2 regions of the Geodermatophilus sp. URMC 60 genome follow, and region 1 is predicted to be linked to the other one. Evidence: predicted binding sites of a transcription regulator. Region 1 holds the regulator's gene; the other holds the start of a gene.
What was found. Region 1 encodes LexA, which represses DNA repair genes until DNA is damaged. Its sites were predicted from a motif close to TCGAACANNTGTTCGA; they were not measured.
Positions count from the first base shown of each region.

Region 2: a site for LexA is predicted at 3,516-3,531, ahead of ACWIX3_RS13895 (DUF6504 family protein). Genes of this name have one in related genera too.

Region 1 is NZ_CP199958.1:4,796,109-4,803,924, reverse strand. Features, by position in the region: gene hflX (GTPase HflX) at 1-625, shown strand, start outside; gene ACWIX3_RS22610 (phosphatase PAP2 family protein) at 684-1,415, shown strand; gene ACWIX3_RS22605 (hypothetical protein) at 1,489-2,442, shown strand; gene lexA (transcriptional repressor LexA) at 2,487-3,278, opposite strand; gene ACWIX3_RS22595 (LysM peptidoglycan-binding domain-containing protein) at 3,554-4,225, shown strand; gene ACWIX3_RS22590 (hypothetical protein) at 4,353-5,024, shown strand; gene nrdR (transcriptional regulator NrdR) at 5,450-5,998, shown strand; gene ACWIX3_RS22580 (vitamin B12-dependent ribonucleotide reductase) at 6,109-7,816, shown strand, end outside.
Region 2 is NZ_CP199958.1:2,907,004-2,914,819, reverse strand. Features, by position in the region: gene ACWIX3_RS13905 (DNA polymerase III subunit alpha) at 1-2,619, opposite strand, end outside; gene ACWIX3_RS13900 (SAV_6107 family HEPN domain-containing protein) at 2,616-3,101, opposite strand; gene ACWIX3_RS13895 (DUF6504 family protein) at 3,101-3,427, opposite strand; gene ACWIX3_RS13890 (YbaK/EbsC family protein) at 3,660-4,172, shown strand; gene ACWIX3_RS13885 (GNAT family N-acetyltransferase) at 4,169-4,756, shown strand; gene ACWIX3_RS13880 (phytoene desaturase family protein) at 4,753-6,471, shown strand; gene ACWIX3_RS13875 (carotenoid biosynthesis protein) at 6,468-7,277, shown strand; gene ACWIX3_RS13870 (glycosyltransferase) at 7,351-7,816, shown strand, end outside.

The DNA of each region.
Region 1 (7,816 bases):
CCTGCTCAACCGGCTCACCGGTGCCGGCGTGCTGGTCGAGAACGCGCTGTTCGCGACCCTGGACCCGACGGTGCGCCGGGCGCAGTCCCCGGACGGCCGCGAGTACACGCTCACCGACACCGTCGGCTTCGTGCGACACCTGCCGCACCAGCTGGTCGACGCGTTCCGCTCCACGCTGGAGGAGGTGGCCGCCGCCGACCTGCTGCTGCACGTCGTCGACGGCTCCGACCCCGACCCGCTGGGGCAGATCGAGGCGGTGCGCGTCGTCCTCGGTGAGATCGACGCCGCGGCCGTCCCGGAGCTCATCGTCGTCAACAAGGTGGACGCGATGACCGAAGAGGACGTCCTCACCCTGCGCCGTGCCCTGCCGGGTGCGCTGTGGGTCTCGGCCCGCACGGGTGCAGGCATCGAGCAGCTGCGAGAGATCCTGGCCGCCCGGCTGCCGCACCCCGAGGTCGAGGTCGACGTGCTGGTGCCCTACGACCGCGGCGACCTGGTGGCCCGGGTGCACCGGGACGGCGAGGTGCTGAAGGAGACCCACGAGGCCGGGGGTACCCGGCTCAGCGCTCGGGTGGACGGCGCCCTCGCCGCCGCCCTCGAGGGGTTCGCGGCGCCCGTCAGCTGACACGCTCGCTCGATCGAGCGAGGTCACGATCAGGTCACGGCCCGGTACCGTGGCCGGCGTGACCAGCGGCGCGGTGCGGCGGCGTCCGGGGGCGACCCCGCTCGACGCCGCCGACACCGGCGTCCCCGTCGGCCGCCCGCCGCGGTGGCTCCTGGTGGTCGCCTTCGTGGTCACGGTCGCGGTGACCGTCGACCTGCTCGGCCGGGGCGTGCTCGAGCGGATGGACCTGAGGGTCTCCGAGGTGGTCAGCGCCTGGGACCTCAAGGACTCCGCCGCCTACTGGCCGGTGTGGGCGGTGACCCAACTGGGTGGGCGCGGCTTCATCCTCATCGTCCTGGCCGGGCTCGTCGGCTACCTCGGGTGGCGGTTCCGCACGGTGGTGCCGCTGCTGCGGGTGCTGCTCGCGCTGGTCCTGCTGACCCTCGTCGTCTACTCGTTCAAGTACGGCACGGGCCGGACGGCGCCGGCCTACCCCGGGTCGTTCTTCCACCGGGACGGTGCGTCCTACCCCTCGGGGCACGTCGCCAACGCGGTGCTCATGTGGGGAGTGGCACGCTGGCAGGTGGTCGAGTACCGCCTCGCGGCATGGGCGCAGCAGACGGCCCGGGCGTTGAGCGTCGCCGGCCCGGTGGCCACCGGGGTGGCCATGGTGTCCCTGGACTTCCACTGGGTCACCGACGCCGTGGTCGGGGCGGCCGTCGGCCTCCTGCTGCTGGGCGTGGTTCACCTACTGGACGCGGTCGTGGTGTCACGCTGGGTCGGTGCCCGAGCTGGCCGGTCCTCCGCGTAGCGGGGTCGGAGGGCGACGTCTGACGGCCGGGACCGGTCTCGCGCTGACGCTCGTCCTCGGCTCCGCCCTGCCGGTGTCCGCACAGCCGGCCGACCCGGCAGCACCGGGAACGCGCTGCCAGCTGACCGACCCCCGTCTGCCCGAGGTCTCCGGGCTGGTCGAGGTGGGCGACCGGATGCTGGCGCACAACGACGGCGGCGACTCGCTCGAGGTCTACGTGCTCGACGCGACGTGTGCCGTGGTCACCGTGCACTCCGCGCCGGTGGACCCCTACGACCCGGAGGACCTGGCGCTGGCCGTCGACGGAACGGTGTGGCTCGCGGACACCGGCGACAACAACGGGACCCGGACGACGGTGGCGCTGCTGGCCCTGCACGCCGACAGCAGCAGTTCCGTCTACCGGCTCGCCTACCCCGACGGTCCACGGGACGTCGAGGCACTGCTGCTCGCGCCCGACGGGACGCCCTACCTGGTGACCAAGGAGGTGCTCGGCGCCAGCGCGGTGTACCGGCCGGTGTCGGCCCTCGTGGAGGACGGCACCGTCGGCCTCACCCAGGTCGGCGGCGTGGACTTCGTGCTCACCGGGACGCCGGGTGGCCCGGTCGGTCGCGCTGGACAGCTCATGGTCACCGGCGGCGCGGTCTCGCCCGACGAGCGGTGGATCGCGCTGCGGACCTACACCGACGCCTACGTCTGGTCGCTGACCGGCTCCGACGTGGTGGGTGCGCTGGCGGGGGAGCCGCGCCGGGTCGCGCTGCCCGAGGCGGCCCAGGGCGAGGCGATCAGCTTCACAGGGGACTCCTCGGGCCTCGTCGTGGCGGGGGAGGGCCTGCCCAGCGACGTCACCGTGGTCCCGCTGCCGGCCGAGGCGGCTCCCCCGCCGGGGACGACGTCCGCGGAGGGCACGGTCTCCGGACTGCGCTCGGGCGGGCACGGGCCGCCGCCGGTCGCAGCCGCGGTCGCCGCGGCCGTCGTCGCCGGCCTGATCGTGTGGCTCGGCGGCGTGTTCGTCCGCCGGCGCGACTGAGAGGGCCGGCCGCCCGCGACCGTCGCCGCGCCGGCGGGACCGGGTCAGACCCGGCGAAGCACCGTGACGACGCGGCCGAGCACGGTGGCGTCGTCGCCGGGGATGGGCTCGTACGCGGGGTTGTGCGGCAGCAACCACACGTGCCCGTCACGCCGCTTGTAGGTCTTCACCGTCGCCTCGCCGTCGATCATGGCGGCGACGATCTCGCCGTTCTCCGCGGTCGGCTGCTGCCGCACGACCACCCAGTCGCCGTCGCAGATGGCCGCCTCGACCATCGAGTCACCGGTGACCTTGAGCATGAACAGCGTGCCCTCGCCCACCAGCTCGCGGGGGAGCGGGAAGACGTCCTCGACCGCCTGCTCGGCCAGCACCGGGCCACCGGCGGCGATCCGGCCGACGAGCGGGACGTAGGTGGGGACGGGGGTCTCCTCGGCGCCGGCGGGGGCGACCACCGTGGGCGCTGGGCCGCCCGGGGTGTCGCCGGGCAGGCGCACGTCGAGCGCGCGCGGGCGGTTCGGGTCGCGGCGCAGCCAGCCCTTCTTCTGCAGCACGCTGAGCTGGTGGGCCACCGATGAGGCCGACGACAGTCCGACTGCCTCGCCGATCTCACGCACCGAGGGCGGGTAGCCGCGCCGCTCGATCGAGTCGCGGATCACCTCGAGGACGCGCCGCTGCCGCTGGGTGAGCCCGTCGCCGGCCTCGCCCCGGTCGGGGAAGGTGCGCACCGATGCCGCCTCGGCCGCCTCCGGTGGGGCGGTCCGGCTGCCCGACGCGCGACGCGACGAGCCGCCTCTGCCCCGGACACCGCTGCCCGACGTCCCCCTGGTGCCCGCCACGTCTCCTCCTCGCCGGCCGTGCCGCCACGGCCCCGTCGTCCTGCGCCCGCCCGGGGAGCCGGACGGGCCGGCCCCGGCCCCGCCGACGCCCTCGCGGCGACGGCGGACGGGTGCTGATCGGGACGGTAGCGCCTCGGCGGCGGTAGTTCAAACGTGTGTTCGAAACGAGGTGCGGTGTCGTGTCGACCCCGTCGGCGGGATGCGGTAGACATCGGACATGCGTTCGATCGAACGTGCGTTCGATCGGTGCCCGGGTCGACGGAGGAGGAGTGGTCATGGCGAGCGTGCGGCAGGCCGTGCTTGAGTTCGACGCCGCGGTGCAGGTCCCGTGGCGACCGTTGCTCGTGTCGCCGGACGGCGGCCGCGGAGCCGGAGCCGACCGGGCGGCGCGGACCGCGGTCCCGTCCGGGCGTGCCGCGCGGATGCTGGCCGCGCCGGGCCTGGCCGGGACCGGACTCCGCGTCGCCGGCCACCTGCGGCCGGTCCCCGACCGCCCGGCGGGCCCGGAGTCGCGGGCCGCGGAGCCGGTGGGGCCGCTCCGGGGCGCGGGCCGGGCCCCGGCGCGCCGGGAGCCGAGTGGCCCTCCTACCCCGTCGCGGGCGGTGCCGGCACGCGCGGTGCGCGGCGGCTGCGCCTCTCCGGGACGCGCCGCGTCCCCCCGGCTGCGCCTGACCCGTCGGGGGCGCCGGCTGGTGCTCGCCCTGGTGCTCGGCGGCGCCGTCGCGCTCGGCTCGGTGGTCGCGCCCCTCGGCGGCGGAGGCGACAGCGGGCTGCGGCTGGCCGGCGAGAGGAGTGTCGTCGTGGAGCCGGGCGACACGGTGTGGTCGATCGCGGGAGAGGTCGCCGGCACCGACCATGACGTGCGCACGGTGGTCGACGCCATCGAGGAGCTCAACGACCTCGAGGGCTCGGTCGTGGTCCCCGGTCAGGTTCTGGAGCTGCCCTGACCGGCACGGCCGGGTCGTCCGGTCAGGGCTCGGTCGAGGAGCGACAAGGGGCGGCGCCGATGTTCGTCAACCCCTCGTGCCGAGTCGCTGACGCTCGGTGGCAGGTGATCGATCTACGGTCGGGTCCGTGTCAGCGATCTCAGGCAGCCGGGCCGCCGTCTTCACGCAGCAGTCGCAGAACTGCGAGGTGTTCGTCGACGGCGCCTGGTGGCCGGGCTCGCTGCTGGGGTGGCGTCACGACGGTGAGGGCGCGTGCCGGATGTGGGTGCGGGTGACCGTGGCCGGCGTCGACCGCGAGACCTGGACCGATCTGGCCGAGGTGCGCCTGCCCGAGGCCCGGCCGGCGCCGGCGCTGGGCCCCGACGGCGGCGTCGACCCCTTCGCGGGCCTCGGCGAGAAACTGCTGCCCGGAGCCTCGGCCGCTCCGCTGCTGTCGCTGAGCGAGGCCGCCGCCCGTGAGCAGCGGGTGGCCGGCGTCGTCCCCGGCTCGGCTCCGGCCGCCGGACGCCGTCGCCGCCGTCACGGTGGCGACGTGACCGCCGAGCAGCCCGCCGTCCACGGCCCGTCCGCCGGCCGGCACCGCGCCGGGCGTCACCGGGCGTCCGACGGCGCAGTGCAGCCGGAGGAGACGCGGGACGCGGAGCCGAGTGACGCGGAGCCGAGTGACGCGGAGCCGAGTGACGCGACGGTGCTCATGCCGCGTGCCACCGAGGCCGACTGCCTGACCCGCCCGCTGCGCCTCGGCGACCGCGTGGCCCGTCCTCGGCTCCCGCGACCCGGTGGGGCACTCCGCGCCTGACGCCGGTCGTCCCTGCGCCTCCACATGCGCACCCCGTCCTCCTGCGGAGCGCCGGCCGCTGCCGGCTGCCCGCTACACCCGACCGACGTGTCGCGCGACCGCTGCGGCGCGTTCCCGGCGTGTCGCCGGGACGGCTGTGACGACTGAGCGCGGGTGGTCACGAAGTCGTCTCGACGGACGACGCGCCTTGCGTTCCGGCTTGCAGATCTAGTGGAGGCGGACCTAGGGTTCCCCTACATCTAGTAGTTGCACCGTTGTGAGTCCGTCCACAGGCCGGTCCTCAGGTCCTCCCCACGACGTCCACCGGATGTCCCCAGGGAGGTCCACAGCCGGCCTCCCGGCCCGTCGCTCCGACCGCTCGCGCAGTCGCCGTGGCGTCCGGGCGGACGAGCACCGGAGCGCGTCACGAGGGGAGGGGATCTGCCGTGCGCTGCCCCTTCTGCCACAACCCGGACAGCCGCGTCATCGACTCGCGCGAGGCCGACGAGGGGGCGACCACCCGCCGCCGCCGGTCGTGCCCCGCGTGCGGGCGGCGCTTCACCACGGTGGAGGAGGCCGTCCTCGCCGTCGTCAAGCGCAGCGGCGTGAGCGAGCCGTTCAACCGCAGCAAGGTGGTGGCCGGCGTCCGCCGCGCCTGCCAGGGGCGGCCGGTCGACGAGGACCAGCTGCAGCAGCTCGCCCAGCAGGTCGAGGACGCCATCCGGGCCACGGGCGCGGCGGAGGTGCCCAGCCACGAGGTGGGGCTGGCCATCCTCCGGCCGCTGCGGGAGCTGGACGAGGTCGCCTACCTGCGCTTCGCCAGCGTCTACCGCGCCTTCACCTCGGTCGAGGACTTCGAGAAGGAGATCACCGAGCTGCGGGCCCGGCACATCGCCGCCGGTACCCCGCCACTGCCTGGCATGCAGGACCCGCCGGTCCGCCGGCGGGGTGGGGGGCGCGGCCAGGCCGCCTCCGACGCCAGCCCCGGTCGATGACGCCCGCCGCTGTCGCCAGAACCGTCAGCACCACCCGCTAGACAGAGTGCGGCTCTTCCCCAGCCGCCGCAATGCCCTCGAAACAGGGCCCACAACACAGGGAGAGCTCCGTGACCGAGACCGAGGATCGCTTGTCGGGCCGCACGCGTCGCGCCGCCAAGGCGCCGACCAGGGGAAAGGGCCTGAAGGTCAAGCGCGTCTTCACCACCGCCGGGGTGCACCCGTACGACGAGGTGACCTGGGAGCGTCGTGACGTCGTCATGACCAACTGGCGGGACGGCTCGATCAACTTCGAGCAGCGCGGCGTGGAGTTCCCCGCCGAGTGGAGCATCAACGCCACCAACATCGTCACCACGAAGTACTTCCGCGGCGCCGTCGGCACCCCGCAGCGCGAGACCAGCCTGCGCCAGCTCATCGACCGGGTCGTGCTGACCTACGGGGCGGCCGGCCGCGAGCACGGCTACTTCGCCAGCGAGGGCGACGCGGAGATCTTCGAGCACGAGCTGACCTGGATGCTGCTGCACCAGTACTTCAGCTTCAACAGCCCCGTGTGGTTCAACGTCGGCACGAGCGCTCCGCAGCAGGTCAGCGCCTGCTTCATCCTCGCCGTCGACGACACGATGGACTCGATCCTCAACTGGTACCGGGAGGAGGGGCTGATCTTCAAGGGCGGCTCCGGCGCCGGCCTGAACCTCTCCCGCATCCGCTCCTCCAAGGAGCTGCTCTCCTCCGGCGGCACCGCCTCGGGCCCGGTCAGCTTCATGCGCGGCGCCGACGCCTCCGCCGGCACCATCAAGTCCGGTGGCGCGACCCGCCGCGCGGCCAAGATGGTCGTCCTCGACATCGACCACCCCGACATCGAGGAGTTCATCGAGACCAAGGCGCGCGAGGAGGACAAGATCCGCGCGCTGCGCGATGCCGGGTACGACATGGACCTCGGCGGCAAGGACATCACCAGCGTCCAGTACCAGAACGCCAACAACTCCGTCCGGGTCTCCGACGAGTTCATGCGCGCGGTCGAGGACGGCACGGAGTTCGGGCTGCGCGCCCGCCTCGACGGCACGGTGATCGAGACCGTCGACGCCAAGGACCTGTTCCGCAAGGTGACCCAGGCCGCCTGGGAGTGCGCCGACCCGGGCATCCAGTACGACGACACGATCAACGACTGGCACACCAACCCCGAGACCGGGCGGATCAACGCGTCCAACCCCTGCTCGGAGTACATGAGCCTGGACAACAGCTCGTGCAACCTGGCGTCGCTGAACCTCATGAAGTTCCTCAAGGACGACGGCACGTTCGACACCCGGAACTTCGTGAAGGCCGTCGAGCTGGTCATCACCGCGATGGACATCTCCATCTGCTTCGCCGACTTCCCGACCGAGCCGATCGGTGAGACCACCCGCGCCTACCGGCAGCTGGGCATCGGCTACGCCAACCTGGGTGCGCTGCTCATGGCCACCGGGCACGCGTACGACTCGCGGGGCGGCCAGACCCTGGCCGCGGCGATCACCTCCTTGATGACCGGCACCGCCTACCGCCGCTCGGCGGAGCTGGCCGGCATCGTCGGCGCCTACGAGGGGTTCGCCCGCAACGCCGACGCCCACGCCCGCGTCATGCGCAAGCACGCGGCGGCCAACGACGCCATCCGCCCGGTCGGCGCCGACGACGCCGACGTCCTCAGGGCCGCCACCGCGCAGTGGCAGGAGTGCCTGGAGCTCGGCGCCGACTTCGGCTGGCGCAACGCGCAGGCCTCGGTGCTGGCCCCCACCGGCACGATCGGCTTCATGATGGACTGCGACACGACCGGCATCGAGCCGG
Region 2 (7,816 bases), 1.9 Mb from region 1:
CCCGAGCCGCTCGACCCGGTAGGTGCCGGCCGAGGCGTTGACGTCCAGACCCAGCACCCGGACGCCGAAGTTGCGGGCGTCGTCGAGGATCAGCCGCTTCGGGTACATCCCGGGGTCGTGGGTGAGCACCCCGGCGAGGAAGGCCGCCGGGTGGTGGGTCTTCAGCCACGCCGACTGGTAGGTGGGCAGGGCGAACGCCGCTGCGTGGGCCTTGCAGAAGCCGAAGGAGCCGAAGGCGACCAGCACCTCCCACACCCTCTCGACCACCTCCACCGGGTAGCGCCGCAGCGCCTCGGGCACGAACCAGGCCCGCACCTCGGCGTGCAACTCCCGGTCCCCCAGCGCACGGCGGACCTCGTCGGCCTGGGCCAGGTCGCAGCCGGTCATCTGGGCCACGACCTGCAGGACCTGCTCGTGGAAGACCACGACGCCGGCGGTCTGCTCCAGGAACGGCGCGAGGTCGGGGTGCGGGTAGACCGGGTCCTGCCAGCCGTTCCGGGCCAGCAGGAACGGGGTGACCATGTCGCTCTTCACCGGGCCGGGCCGGAACAGCGAGATGTCGATGACGATGTCCTCGAACGTCTCCGGCCCGAACTTGCCGACCAGCTCCCGCTGCCCCGGCGACTCGATCTGGAACATGCCGAGGGTCCGGGTGCTGCGGATCAGCTCGAACGTCGTCGGGTCGTCGCGTGGGACGGCGTCGATGTCGACGGTCTCGCCGTCGACCCGGGCCACCTCGTCGAGGGCGTGCGCGATCGCCGACTGCATCCGGATGCCGAGCAGGTCGAGCTTGAGCAGACCGAGCTCCTCGACGTCGTCCTTGTCGAACTGGCTCATCGGGTAGCCCAGGTAGCTGTTCTCCACCGGGGTGCGGTCGAGCAGCGTGGCGTCGGACAGCAGCACGCCGCACGGGTGCAGCGCGATGTGCCGGGGCAGCCCGTCGAGCCGGGCGACCAGGTCGAAGAGCAGGTCGAGGTCGCCGGTGCCGCCGCCGCGTCGCGCGCCCAGCCGGCTGGCCCGCAGCTCCGGGAGGTCCTTGAGCGCGGCGTGCACCTGGTTGGCCCGGATGTGCGGGAAGGCCTTGGCGACCGCGTCGACCTCGGCCGGTGGCAGCCCGAGCGCGGCGCCGACGTCGCGGATGGCGTGCCGCACCCGGTAGGTGTCCATCATCGAGATGCAGCTGACCCGGTGGGCGCCGAAGCGGTCGAGGACCGCGTCGTACACCTCCATCCGGCGGGCGGACTCCACGTCGATGTCGACGTCGGGCAGCTGGTGGCGCAGCGGGGAGAGGAAGCGCTCCATCAGCAGGCCGTACCGGATCGGGTCGACATCGGAGATGCCCAGCAGGTAGGTGACCAGGCTGCCGGCGCCCGAGCCCCGCGCCGCGGCCCGGACCCTCAGGCTCCGGATGAGGTCGACCACGTCGGCGACGGTGAGGAAGTAGGACGGGTAGCCGAGGGCGTCGATGACCGCCAGCTCGTCGTCCAGCCGCCGGGCCACCTCCGCCGTCCGGGCCATCCCCCGCCGGCCCAGCCCGGCCTCGCAGCGGGAGCGCAGCACCTGCGAGGGGCCCATCCCCTGCTCGGCCGGGGTGGTGACCACGTCGAGCTCGGGGTAGCGCACGGTGCCGACACCGAGGTCGGCCCGGACGTCGACCGCGCACTGCTCGGCCAGCCGGGCGGTGCGCTCCAGCAGCCGCAGCGCGGCGTCGCGGTCGGGGCCGACGAGGTCCTCGGCGACCTCCGCCATCTCCTTGCCCGACTTCAGGTAGCCCTCGGCGGTGCGCCGGTCGACGTGCCGGGCGTCCAGCGGGACCAGCCGGCGCGCCGCGTCCAGGACGTCGGCGGTGGGTGCGTCCAGGGCGTCGACGTGACGGACCGCGTTGGTCAGCACCGCCGGCACCCCCTCCGCGGCGGCGAAGCGCAGCAGCGCCTGCGCCTGGGAGCGGTCGCCCCGGCCGCGGTGGTGCACGACCTCGAGCACCAGCGAGCCGGGGCCGAACACCGCGCGCCAGGCGGCCAGCCGGGCGGAGGCCACGTCGGCCCGCCCGGCGGCCAGCGCCCGGCCCACCTGGGAGTCCGGGCCCAGCAGGGCCACCAGCCCGGGCGCGTGCTCGGCGGCCAGCGCCAGCGAGCTCACCGGTTCCCCGCGGGTGCCGCGCAGGTGGGTCGCGCTGGTCAGCCGGCACAGCGAGCGCCAGCCGGCGCCGTCCCTGGCGAGGAAGGTGACCCGCGGCAGCCGCGGGTCGACGCTGGCCCCGCCGCGGGCCGGTGAACGGCGTCCGGCGCGACCGGGCGCGTCGTCCGGTGCGCTCGGCCGGCGGGCCCGTGCCCGCTGCGTCGAGTGCGCACCGCCGACCACCGGCGCCAGGGCCGGCGGGACGGTCGAGTCCACCGAGGGCGTCACCGCCAGGTCCACCCCGAACAGCGGACGCACGTCGGCAGCCCGGCAGGCCAGCGCGAACTTCACCGCGCCGTAGAGCCCGTCGCGGTCGGTGAGCGCCAGGGCCCGCATGCCGTGCTCGGCCGCCCGCTCGACCAGGTCGGCCGGGTGGTTGGCCCCGTACTGCATGGAGTAGCCCGAGGCGACGTGGAGGTGGACGAAGGGGTCGGGTCTCACCTCCCGTTCCGGTGCCCGGACCCGCCGACCACCCGGGGACGCGCGCGCCGGGGCGACTCCGGCGGCGGCGTGCTGCCCAGGGTGTTGTCCACGACGGCGAGGAAGGCCCGCACGTCGCGGACCAGGTCGTCGGCCTCGCGGTCGGTGACCGCGTGGGACAGCCCGGCCTCGGCGGCGGCCCGCTTGGCCGCGCCGGCGGCGAAGAAGGTGGCCCACTCCCCCAGCTCGGGCGCGACCTGGCCGAGCAGCACCCAGGCGCTGCGCGGGCGGCGCCGCCCGGACTCCGGTCGGGTGCGGGCGGCCAGCACCGCGGCGGCGGCGCGCAGCGCGCCCAGGTGTGCGGTGGCGTAGCGCTGGCGGGCGTCGGCGTTCGCCGCCGCCTCGGCCAGCGCCCGGGTGGCCTGGTCGAGCAGCTGGCGGGCAGCCGGGGGCAGCGGCGGGGGCAGGGGCAGCTGGTCGGCCATGACGCGGACGGCTCCCATCAGTCGTGCACCCGCACGAGCGACCAGCGGTTGTCCGCCGACTCCCAGCTGAGGTCGAAGACGCCGGCGAAGCTCATGCGCGACCGGCCGGCCCGGACCGCCTCGACCCGCCACACCTGGCGGCTGGCGACCAGCTCGGCAGAGGCGCCACCGGCTCCCGCGGCACCGCGCTGCCACCACGGGGCGGTTTCCACCCACGAGTCGAGCAGCTCGCCGACGACATAGCGGGACTGCCCGCGCCAGAACTGCGCCGGCCCGAGCGGCCCGCGCTCCACCTGCACCTCCTCGCCGACCCGCTCGCCGACCCCGCCCAGCACCCGGCTCATGACAGACTCCCCACCGCTCCGCCGCCCCACCGGCCCCGGCCCGCCGCACCGGGTGGGGAAGGACCACGGTGCGGCGGGGGGCCGTCGTTCGAACGCGTGTTCGAACGACGATGAGTACACCCGACGGCACCGACGACGTCAAGCGGACGCGCAGCCGGCTCCGCCGGCGTCCCGGCCGGCCGGGGCGCCCGGGCCGGGGGCGGACCGCCCGGGCCGATGGCAGGATCGACGCATGAGCCGACCCGAGCACCCGCGGGTGGCCGCCATCTCCTCCCTGCTGGCCGAGACCGGCGCCACCGGCCAGGTGCTCGAGCTGACCGGCAGCGCCCGCACCGCCGCCGAAGCAGCCGGAGAGCTCGGCGTCCCGCTCGGAGCCATCGCCAACAGCCTGCTGTTCGACGTCGACGGCGCGCCGCTGCTGGTCCTCACCAGCGGCGCCCACCGGGTCGACGTCGCGAAGGTGGCTGCGCTGCTCGGCGTCCGCGACGTGCACCCGGCGTCGGCCGACTTCGTGCGCCGGCACACCGGCCAGCCGATCGGCGGCGTCGCGCCGATCGGCCACCCGGAGCCGATCGGCACGCTGGTCGACATCGAGCTGGCCCGGCACGACCGGGTCTGGGCCGCAGCCGGACATCCGCACGCGGTCTTCCCGACCAGCTACGAGGAGCTGCTGCGGCTGACCGGCGGGACCGCCGCCGAGGTGGGCGACGATCCGGCGGTGCTACCCGAGGCGGTGCACTCGTGACCGGGACGACGCCCGCGGCGCGGGTCACCGAGCTGCCCACCGGCTGGCTGCGCGACCACATGCACGAGGCGCTGGCCATCTACGGCGAGGCGATGGGCTACAGCCCCTCGGTGGTCGCCGGCCGGTACGGCTACGCCATCCAGCACACCGAGCGCCCCGGGTTCCGCGCGGTCGGCGCCTTCGTGGAGACCCGCGACGGGGAGGTCCTCGTCGGGTTCGGCTACGGCTACCTGATCGCACCCGGGCAGTGGTGGCACGACCAGGTGCGCGCCGCCCTCGACCGGCGGACGGCGAAGCGCTGGCTGCCCGGTGCCTTCGAGGTCTGCGAGCTGCACGTGCACCCCGACCACCAGAGCCGCGGCCTGGGCCGCCAGCTGCTGCACGCCCTGGTGGCCGGACTGCCCTACCCGGCGGCGCTGCTGTCGACCCCGGACAACGACACCAAGGCCTTCCGGCTGTACCACGCCGACGGCTTCGTCGACCTGGCCCGCAACCACCGCTTCCCCGGCGACTCGCGCCCCTTCGCCATCCTCGGCGCCCGCCTGCCGCTGCCGCCGCCGGCGCCCCGGTCCGACCGCACGTGAGCGAGCTGGCGAGCTCACGCAGGGGTGCAGCAGGGCTGCGGCGGCCGACGAGCACCGGAGGGCAGGCCGCGGACGGTGACACCGCCGTCGACACCGCCGTCGACGCCGTCGTCGTCGGCGCCGGGCACAACGGGCTGGTCGCCGCCTGCTACCTGGCCCGCGCCGGGCTGCGCGTGGAGGTCGTCGAGCGCGACGAGGTGCTCGGCGGCGCGGTGTCGACCGTGGAGCGCTGGCCGGGCGTGCGGGTCGACCGCGGCTCGAGCGCGCACGTGATCATCCGGCAGAGCGGCATCGTCGAGGAGCTCGACCTCGCCGCGCACGGCCTGCGTTACGTCGACTGCGACCCCTGGGGCTTCGCGCCCGCCCCCTCCCCCGGCGACCCCGGCCCCGACGGCCGGCCGCTGGTGTTCTCCGTCGACCTCGAGGCCACCTGTGCCTCGATCGCCGCGGCCTGCGGGCCGGAGGACGCCGCCGCCTACCGCCGCTTCGTCGAGGTGTGGGCGCCGCGCAGCCGCGCCGTCGTCGGCTCCTTCGCGCGGCGGCCGACCGTGGGCGGCCTGGCCCGATCCTTCTGGCCGATCGGCGCGCCCACCGACGGCCGGCCGCGGACCTCCGGCGGCGACATCGCCGTCGACTTCCTCGGCTCCGGCGACGCACTGCTGGACCGGTGGTTCACCAGCGAGCGGCTCAAGGCGGCGCTGGCCTGGTTCGGCGCGCAGTCGGGCCCCCCGGTGTCGGAGCCCGGCACCGCGGCGATGGTCGCCTGGGCGACGCTGCTGCACGACGTCCCCCCTGGCCACCCGGTGGGCGGCTCCGGCGGGCTCACCCAGGCGCTGCGCCGCCGGCTGGAGGCCGACGGCGGGCACGTCGCCCTCGGGGACGCCGCGGCCCGGCTGCTCGTGGAGGACGGCCGGGTGACCGGCGTCGGGACGGCCTCGGGACGGCGGGTCGCGGCCCCGGTCGTCGTCGCCGCCTGCCACGTGCTGGCCACCCGCGACCTGGCCGGGGAGCACGCACCGCCCGCGCTGGCCGACGCCGCCCCGCCGGTGGGCAACGGCTTCGGCCTGGTGGTCCGGGCGCTCACCGACGGCCCGCCGGCCTACCCCGGGGTGGCGCCCGAGCAGGCGCTGGGCGGGCTGCAGCTGCTGTGCACCGACCGGGCGCAGCTGGCCGCCGCCCACGGCGACTGGCTGGCGGGCCGGCTGCCGCGGGAGCCGGTGCCGCTGGCGATGTGCTTCTCGGCCACCGACGACACCCTCGCCCCGCCCGGGCAGCACGTGGTCACGGTGTGGGGGCAGTGGTACCCCTACGCGCTGGCCGACGGCGCCGACTGGGACGCTCTCGCGCAGACCGAGGCCGACCGGCTGGTCGCCGCCGTCGACCGCTTCGCGCCCGGCTTCGCCGCCTCGGTGCAGCGCACCTACGTGCAGACCCCGCTGCTCCTGGAGCGGGAACTGTCGCTGCTGCGTGGCAACGTCATGCACGTGGAGATGGGGCTGGCCAGCATGTTCGGCTTCCGGCCGACGCCGGCGCTGTCGGGCTACCGGGTGCCCGGCCTGGCCGGCCTCTACCTCGCCGGCGCCTCCACCCACCCCGGCGGCGGGGTGTCGGGCAACTCCGGGCGGACGGCGGCCCGCGTCGTCCTCGGCGACCGGGGCGTGCCCGCCCGCGCCCGCGAGGCCCTCCGGCGCGGCCTGGCAAGGGTGCGCCGGTGAGCGGTCTGCTCGCCGCGCGCCCGAGCAGCCGGCCGACCGCGCTCCCGTGGGTGCCCGCGGTGCTGCTGGTGCTCACCGCGATCGCCTACCCGCTGACCGACGGCGGCGCCGTCCGCGACGCCGTCAGCTGGACCATCGTGCTGCTGGGCTCCACGGTGTCGGTGGTGCACGCGGCGGTCAGCCGGGGCGCGCGTACGGGAGCGGGGGTCCTGCTGGTCACCGCGGCCACGGCCGTGGTGTTCGAGGCGGTCGGCCTGGCCACCGGGTTCCCGTACGGCGAGTACACCTACAGCGACGACCTCGGGCCGACGCTGCTCGGCGTCCCGTTCCTCGTGCCGCTGGCCTGGCTGATGATGGCCTGGCCGAGCTGGCTGCTGGCCCGCCGGCTCACCCGCGGCGTGCGCCCCGGGCGGCGGCGCCCGGCCCGCGTGGGAGTGGCCGCGGCGGTGTTCGCCGGGTGGGACGTCGTCCTCGATCCGCAGATGGTGCAGGCCGGCTACTGGACCTGGGCGCACCCGCGGCCGTCCCTGCCGGGCATCGACACGGTGCCGCTCACCAACCTGGCCGGCTGGCTGCTGGCCGGGCTGGTCCTGATGACGCTGCTCGACGTGCTGGTGGCCCGCACGGCCTCGGAGCTGCCGCGCACCGGCGACGGCGCCCCGCTGCTGGTGCTGGGCTGGATGACCCTCGGCGGCGCGGTCGCGCACGCCGGCTGGCTGGGGCTGCCCGGGTCGGCGGTGTGGGGCGCGCTGCTGGCCGTCCCGGTGCTGGCCGCCCTGACGGTGCAGGCCCGCCGGACGAGGTGAGCGAGTTCGCGAGCCCGGCCATGGGTAGAGCAGCGTCCGCGCAGGCGGTCGAGGAGTACCGCGGGGAGGACTCGTGAGCGGGCGGCTGCTGCGGGTCCTCTCCGGTGCGGCGGTCGCCGGGGCCCTGCACGCGGCGGTCAACGTGGCGCTGCTCCGCCGTCCGCCGACGGGGCCGCCGCCGGTGCGCCGGCCGGTCACGGTCGTGCTGCCGGTGCGGGACGAGGAGGCGCACGTCGGCGGCTGCCTGGCGGCGGTCCTCGCCCAGCACGGCGTGCCGGACCTGCGGGTGGTCGTGGTGGACGACGGCTCCACCGACGGCACCGCCGACGTCGTGCGCGCGGTCGCCGACCCCCGGGTGCGGCTGGTCCCCGCGGCCGAGCCGCCGCCGGGCTGGCTGGGCAAGCCGCACGCCTGCGCCACGGGAGCCGGCGCCGACGGGGACGACGGGCACGACGGCGTGCTGGTCTTCCTCGACGCCGACGTCCGGCTCTTCCCCGACGCGGTGGCCGGAGCGGTCGCCGTCCTCGATGCACACGGCC